Regions from separate parts of the Rhodococcus huquni genome, predicted to be linked through region 1. Evidence: riboswitches for the same ligand, from Rfam matches in the RefSeq annotation. Region 1 holds a riboswitch; the other holds the start of a gene.
The links. Region 1 has a riboswitch for cyclic di-AMP ahead of ACZI8R_RS10410 (C40 family peptidase). Riboswitches for the same ligand answer to the same signal wherever they lie in the genome.
Positions count from the first base shown of each region.

Region 2: another riboswitch for cyclic di-AMP. It lies ahead of ACZI8R_RS13920 (resuscitation-promoting factor Rpf1 domain-containing protein); the one in region 1 lies ahead of ACZI8R_RS10410 (C40 family peptidase).

Region 1 is NZ_JBUYWE010000004.1:241,354-244,751, forward strand. It holds gene ACZI8R_RS10405 (DEDD exonuclease domain-containing protein) at 1-1,296, opposite strand, end outside; cyclic di-AMP (ydaO/yuaA leader) riboswitch at 1,760-1,928, shown strand; gene ACZI8R_RS10410 (C40 family peptidase) at 1,942-2,493, shown strand; gene ACZI8R_RS10415 (C40 family peptidase) at 2,776-3,398, shown strand, end outside.
Region 2 is NZ_JBUYWE010000006.1:250,722-254,119, reverse strand. It holds gene ACZI8R_RS13930 (helicase-associated domain-containing protein) at 1-1,071, opposite strand, end outside; gene ACZI8R_RS13925 (hypothetical protein) at 1,132-1,320, shown strand; gene ACZI8R_RS13920 (resuscitation-promoting factor Rpf1 domain-containing protein) at 1,401-2,009, opposite strand; cyclic di-AMP (ydaO/yuaA leader) riboswitch at 2,018-2,224, opposite strand; gene ACZI8R_RS13915 (YccF domain-containing protein) at 2,539-2,913, opposite strand; gene ACZI8R_RS13910 (hypothetical protein) at 2,939-3,178, opposite strand; gene ACZI8R_RS13905 (cold-shock protein) at 3,322-3,398, shown strand, end outside.

The DNA.
Region 1 (3,398 bases):
TTCGTCCGTGGCCAGCACCTCGATGCGCGCGCGCAGGTGGCGCAGCGGTGCGTCGTCCATACCTGAGAACAGTGCTCGTACTTGGTGGATCGCACTCGAATACTCGGCGGCGGTCAGTGGCTCGCCGGTCGCAGCAGGGCACGGGGTGAGTTCGCGTGGTGGGCATCGGGGGCCGTGCGGCTCGTCCGCGCGCAGTCGCGTGGTGCACGTGCGGATTCTGCAGTGTTCTGCGATGGTCTCGGCGACGTCGGCGGCATCCGCGCGTACGCGGAAGGGGCCGAGGGAATCCGAGCCGGGCATTCTGGCCACGGACAGTCTCGGGAAGGCCTCGGACGTGAGGTTGATCCACCAGCCTCTACGTGGGTACTTCGAGCGGCGGTTGTACGGGGGAGTGTGCGCGCTGATCAGGGTGAGCTCGCGAACGCCCGCTTCGAGTGAGTGGGCACACTCGACGTGATCCACGCGGGTGGCGAGGGCAACCATCTCTCTCATCCGGCCTCGTGTTTCCGATCCCGTGAAGTACGTGCGTACTCGACGCCGGAGATCGGTGGCAGTTCCCACATACAGAACCTCGTCCGAAGGGCCACGAAACAGGTACACCCCGGGCGCCCGCGGAAGGGAGTGGGCGAGATTACGTTTCGCGCGTTGCGGGGAGGTGACGTTCGGTAGGTAGTCCGTGAGTTCGGTGAGACTGTGTACCCCGAGATTGCCGACCCGCTCGATCAACGCGTGCAACACGTCGACGGTGGCGCGGGCGTCGTCGAGTGCGCGGTGCGTCGGCGTCGTACCGACGTCGAACAGTCGCGCGAGATTCGACAACTTCACCGACGGTGCCTCGTCGCGAGTGAGAACGCGGCGCGCGAGTTTGACCGTGCACAGCACCCGGAAGCGAGGCCACGGGGTGCCCGTTTCCGCGGCGGCAGCCTTGAGGAAGCCGGTATCGAAGGGGGCGTTGTGTGCAACGAGCACTGCGCCTTCGGCGAACTCGAGGAAGCTGGGCAGGACGCGCTCGATAGGGGGAGCGTCGATCACCATCGCCGTGGTGATGCCCGTGATCTCGACTATGTGCGGTGGGATGGATCGGCCGGGGGCCACGAGGGTGGCGAGTTCGCCGAGCACCTCGCCGCCCCGAATCTTCACGGCCCCGATCTCGGTGATGGCGTCCGCACCCGGCCGGCCACCGGTGGTTTCGAGGTCGACCACGACGAAGGTGGTCTCACGCAGCGGGGTGTCCAACTCGTCGAAAGCGAGTTGCTTCGCGACGGCGGGGCGGGGTGGGACTGCGGGGACGCTCACGATCGGGACCCTATGGTCCGGTACCGACATGTTTCCGGCCCGATCCGGAGCGTCTTCGGAGGCTCGGAGACGAGGATCACAGCAACGAATTCTGCGATTCCGAGCGCCGACGGTGAGCCGAGGGGATTCGCCACCGAAGGCCACGGTTCGATAACGGTTCGGGGGTGGTCGGGTGAACTGTCGAGGCCATGCTGCCCTTCCGGCAAACGCACCTTCACGTGCACTTATCGGTAGCGGTGGCACGGACGGCCGAGGGGGTGGTGGTCGTGTTTCGAAGAGAGGAGCCCGTGCGAAACAGACCGGTTGTTATCCGTCCGTTATCAACATGTCGTATTTCGCGGGTGCGAGACCGGAATCGGACAAAAGGTTCAATCTCCGCGTGTTCCGGTCGACATCGACGTATTCCGTTTCGTAACCTTCCTGAGACCTAGCGGAGTCTTGCCGATCCACACAGGAGCGGCATCGCTAGTCACCGCCTAATCGACCCTCTCGTGAGAGGGGTCGTACCGGGGACCCAAGTTTTCATCGGGGTGAATCCTGCCGGGGCACATCGAGTGTGCACCGGCGGGTAGGGCCGATCTTCCCGGCCCGAACCCGTCAGCTAACTCGGTCGGCGGACGAACGGAAGAATGGAGTACCCCCTTCGTGGCGTCACAAGTTTCCAAGCGGAATGTGCGGCGAGCAGTCGTCGCCAGCGCTCTGGCAGTCGGAGCGCTCACCGCTACTGCTGCACCCGCGGCAGCCGACCCGATCACCATCCCCGGCGTCGGAACCTTCGAGATTCCCGGCGTGGCAATTCCGCCGCTGCCCGCGCTTCCGCAGGCACCCGGCATCGCGCCCCCCGCACCGGTGCAGACCCCCGGTGATCGCGCAGTCAGCGCGGCAGAATCCAAGCTCGGCTCGCCGTACGTCTACGGCGCCTCCGGCCCCGACTCGTTCGACTGCTCCGGTTTGATCCAGTGGGCATACAAGCAGGCCGGCCTCAATCTCCCGCGCACCAGCTACGACCAGGCTTCGGCAGGAAACGCTGTGTCGCAGTCCGATCTGCGGCCCGGTGACGTCGTGTCGTTCTACGGCGGATCGCACTCCGGAATCTATGCGGGCAACGGCAACGTCATCCACGCATCGACTTCGGGACAGCCGGTCAAGCTGGCGCCGATCTCCTCGATGCCGTTCGACGGTGCTCGCCGCTACTGATTCCGTTCCGAACGGCCACCGCATCGTCGTGCGTACAGCTGACGGCATCGCACGATGGGATGCAAGGGGTAGCTCGAGTTCGTGAAGCAAAACCGATGAGGGCGGGTTCGAACGACGAGTTCGAGCCCGCCCTCATCGCGTCTACTGCCGAGTATCTACCGCCGGGTAGACACAAACGTATGCCATTCCGTAACCTGTCCGAGACCTTGTGAACTTCTGTCGTGACCGAGAGCGCAGCGCGAGGGTTCGGGTGCTTGATTGATGATCGGAGAACCGCGTCACGTGGCCTCACAGAAGATGAAGCGCGGGAGCGCATCCCTGCGCGCCGTGCTGATCGCGGGCACGTTGTCCCTGTCTCTCGTCGCGATGCCCGGTATCCCCGCAGGGGCGGATCCGGTCGTGGCCGGTCCGACCGACGCACTCGACAAGCTGACCACTCTGGCTCGCGAGTCCGAGCAGACCACCGAGGCGCTGCACAACGCGAGGATCGACCTCGAGGCGAAGGAAGCCGCGCGTGCCGAGGCCGACGGTGCCGCTGCGGTGAACCAGGGCGCCCTCGACGCCGCGAACGCTCGAATCGCACAGTTCAAACCCACCGTCGACAAATTGGCGACCGCCAACTACAACGGCGCGCGTACCAACCGCCTCTTCGCGGTGATGGTCAGTGACTCGCCACAGCAGCTTCTCGATCAGATGTCGGCACTCGACGTCATCTCCAACGACACCGCCAACCAGGTGTCGCAGTTCACCGAGGCGACCGACGAGGCCGCGGCGGCTGCAGAAGCGTCGAAGAAATCGGCCGATGCCGCACGGGTCGCAGCGGAGCAGGCCAAGGGCTTGAGTGACGATCTGCAAAAGAAGCAGGGCGACCTGAAGTCTCAGATCGCCGACGTGACCAAGGCCTT
Region 2 (3,398 bases), on a different contig from region 1:
CCAGGCCGCCGCAAGGGTGTGCCACCGCTTCGCCGTGGACGCGTTCGACCAGGCGTCGACGGCGACGGTCGGGGCCCAATAGGAGTCTCCGGTGTCGCCTGCGGGCGCCGGGTCGGGCATACCGGCCGCGATCAGCCCGGCGCCGGCGAGGACCTCGGCGATCAGACTCACCCTGGCTTCGTCGACGCCGACGGATTTGGTTATCCGGCGAAGCTCACGAACGCCGAGCCCACCTGCCCGCAGAACAGGGGCAGGGGATTCGCCGAGGAGGGTGAGCACGTTCTCGCAATGCCGAATCATCTCGAGAGATTCGCCGGCCGCGGCGGCATTGATGTCGGCCGGAGGGTTCTTCTTGGTGGGAACCGCGGGCGGTGTGAGGGACGTAGGGTCGAAGACTGCTTCACCGCGCAGTGCCTGCCGAACCTGATGTGGGAGTTCCACGGTCTCGGCATCGATCCAGTGAAGCAGGCCTGCCGACAGGAGTCGTTGCACCGGGCGGTCGGGGGAGGTCCCTGGTGCCGCGTCGCGGGTTCGGCCGATCGAGCTCGTGCGGGCGAGGGTGTCGAGAAGCTCGCGCTCACGCGTATCGAGGGTCTTCAATGCCGCGTCGATCTCCGACTCGCTCAGTGCTTCGAACGAGTCGGTGGAACGTCCCACGCGCCAGGGGATGGTGGCGACGACCGCGGGTGCGATGTGCAGTGAGTGATCGCCCCACACGAGGGCGGAGGCGCGCAGTTCTTCGACCGCTTTGTCCACGGCCTTCTTGGTAGCGCGTGACCCGAGTGCTTCCGCGAGTACCTCACGAGGCACACCGGCCTCCTCGGCGTGTTCGAGGGCGAGGATCTCCAGAATTCCGAAGTCGAGTGTCGTGAGATCGTCCGCGGCGCGGACCACCGAGGCGCGCTGCTCCGCCCGTCCGGCAAGGACGACAACAGTGGAAGGAGGAGGTACCGCCAGATCGGGGCGCCGCCGAAGCAGTTCCGTCAGCTCGGCGTCGGAGCGGTGAGCCAGCCAATCCGCGAAGGTGGCCGCGCTCACGGCGGTCTCGGAAGTGTCGTCGATTTCGGTCATCGCCTATCAGATTAGAGACCTGGGCTGTACGTTGCTTCGCGCTCCTGTCAAAATGTCCTCGTGGCTAACAATTCGAAGAAGCAGTATGTCGATCCAGGGTGGCCGGAAACTGCAGACGGAGATCACGCAGTGACCGAGCTGTCGTCGAGCCGAGCAGGCGGTCTTTCCCCGTTCGGGGAGGACACCGAGTTTCCGCTGCCCGCGGACTCGCTGCCGTACGCGCACCCGCGCACCGTCATCAACCGCTAGGCGGTCGATACGAGAAGGGCCCCGCACCATCAGGTGCGGGGCCCTTCTCGTATCGATGCCGTGGTGTCGATACCGGGGGATTACTGCGGTGCGAGCAGTCCCTTGTTGGCGTCGATGAAGTCGAGGATCTGCGGATCGATCTCGATGCCCTGCTGCTGGACCGTCTCGAGGGCCGTGTTGACGGCGTCGAGGTAAGGAGCCGTGTCTTCGGTCGACGGCAGGCTGGTCAGGTCGGGAAGCTCCGGAGTTGCGGGAGCTTCCTGTGCCTCCGGCGCCTCGGGTGCTTCCGGGGTGGCGGCCGGCGCGTCACGCTGCGTCGGTGCGCTGCTCAGGCCGAGGCTCGAGGAGCAGGACGGCCATGCGCCCCAACCCTGGGAGTCGAGGACCCGCTCTGCCACGACGATCTGCTGTTCACGCGATGCACTGTTTGCGGTGGCTGCGTACTCGTCGCCGCCGTGTGCGCTCCAGGTGCTGGGGGAGAACTGCAGTCCGCCCTGGAAGCCGTTTCCGGTGTTGATTCCCCAGTTGCCGCCGGACTCGCACTGGGCGAGCTGGTCCCAGTCGGAGTCGGGGGCTGCGGAAGCGGTGCCCGAGAAGGCTGCTCCGGCGACGCCCATGATGGCGCCGGTGACGGCGACCTTGGCGACGGTGCGGCCGGTATTGGTGGGTTTGCGATGGCGTCCGGTCATGGTTGTCGAGATCCTCTCCACACGCGCCTGCGAGGTCAGCTGTCGGGTTCGGGCTGAGAGGTCGCCCGGCCTCGCCTCTCCTGGCTGGAAGAGGGTCTGGCTTCACCCCGAGATTCGGAGCTGGTCCGAATCGGTGTCCTTCCGAGAACGGTTGTTCCCTGAGGGACTTTGGGTCCCCCGTCCCTGTCCCTGGAATGCTTCGTCGGGACTCCGGTACCCGCGGGACAGGGCTTGGCGCGGCGGGCCGGGTGTGACCGAGATTTCCTCGGCCGTGGATGACCGTAACGGTCGAAAGGCCGAGTGTCACCATTTGGTAACGCGGGGTGTCGGCGGGTGCTGCCAAGTCGATTCGCACGCAACGTGACTCCTCACTGCCTATTCCCAGCTAGTCGCGCCGAAGGAGGGTTGGCCCCCTCTTGTCACCCGTCCGTTATCGTCCTGTTATGTGACAAAGCTCACAGGTAACGCTCGCGGTAGGTCCGGACACGGTGGGAATGGTTCGAGAGGGGCGGAAGGTGTGCATGGGGCGTCAGCGGATGTCGACGATGTCCTTGCCCAGCGGCATGAGAGAAATCGGGATCAGCTTGAGGTTCGCCACGGCGAGCGGGATGCCGATGATCGTGATGGCCATCGCGATGGCCGTGACCACGTGTCCGAGTGCGAGCCAGATACCGGCGAGGACCAGCCAGATGATGTTGCCGACGAGTGAACCGACGCCGGCGTCCGGTTTCTCCACCACCGTCTTCCCGAACGGCCACAGGGCGTACACGCCGACGCGGAACGAGGCGATACCGAAGGGGATGGTGACGATGAGGATGCAGAAGGCGATACCGACGAGGAAGTAGCCGAGTGCGAGCCACAACCCGCCGAAGACCAGCCAGATGATGTTCAGGAGAAGTCGCATCGGATGTCCTTCGTGAATGGTGTGGTCAGCGGGCGCGGCGACCCGATCGAAGAGCGAAGACGATCGCGAGGACGAAGCCGATGGGGCACGCCAGGGTGAGTAGGTAGAGCACGAGGCCCGGTTTGCCGTCGGACAGGACGGGCGTCAGAAAAATGGCCACGATGGCCAGAACACCGACGATGAAGAACCCCGCCGCCACCCGCAGCAGGGTGTTGCTCTCGCGTGGTGAGTCGGACGGCGGCTGGGATATCGGTTCGGATGCCACACCAGCAACGATAGTGCGTCGAAACCCGGGTGCCCGAGTGGGTGTTGCCGAGGTACCATGATCCGGACTGCGCGTCCCGCACCGGTTGTGGGGCGCGTTCTTCTGTATATCGAACACATTCGAGTGATGAGCGGGTGAACGCGGTGCCGACCGGCAAGGTGAAGTGGTACGACGTCGAGAAGGGTTTCGGCTTTCTGGCGCAGGAGGAGGGCGAGGACGT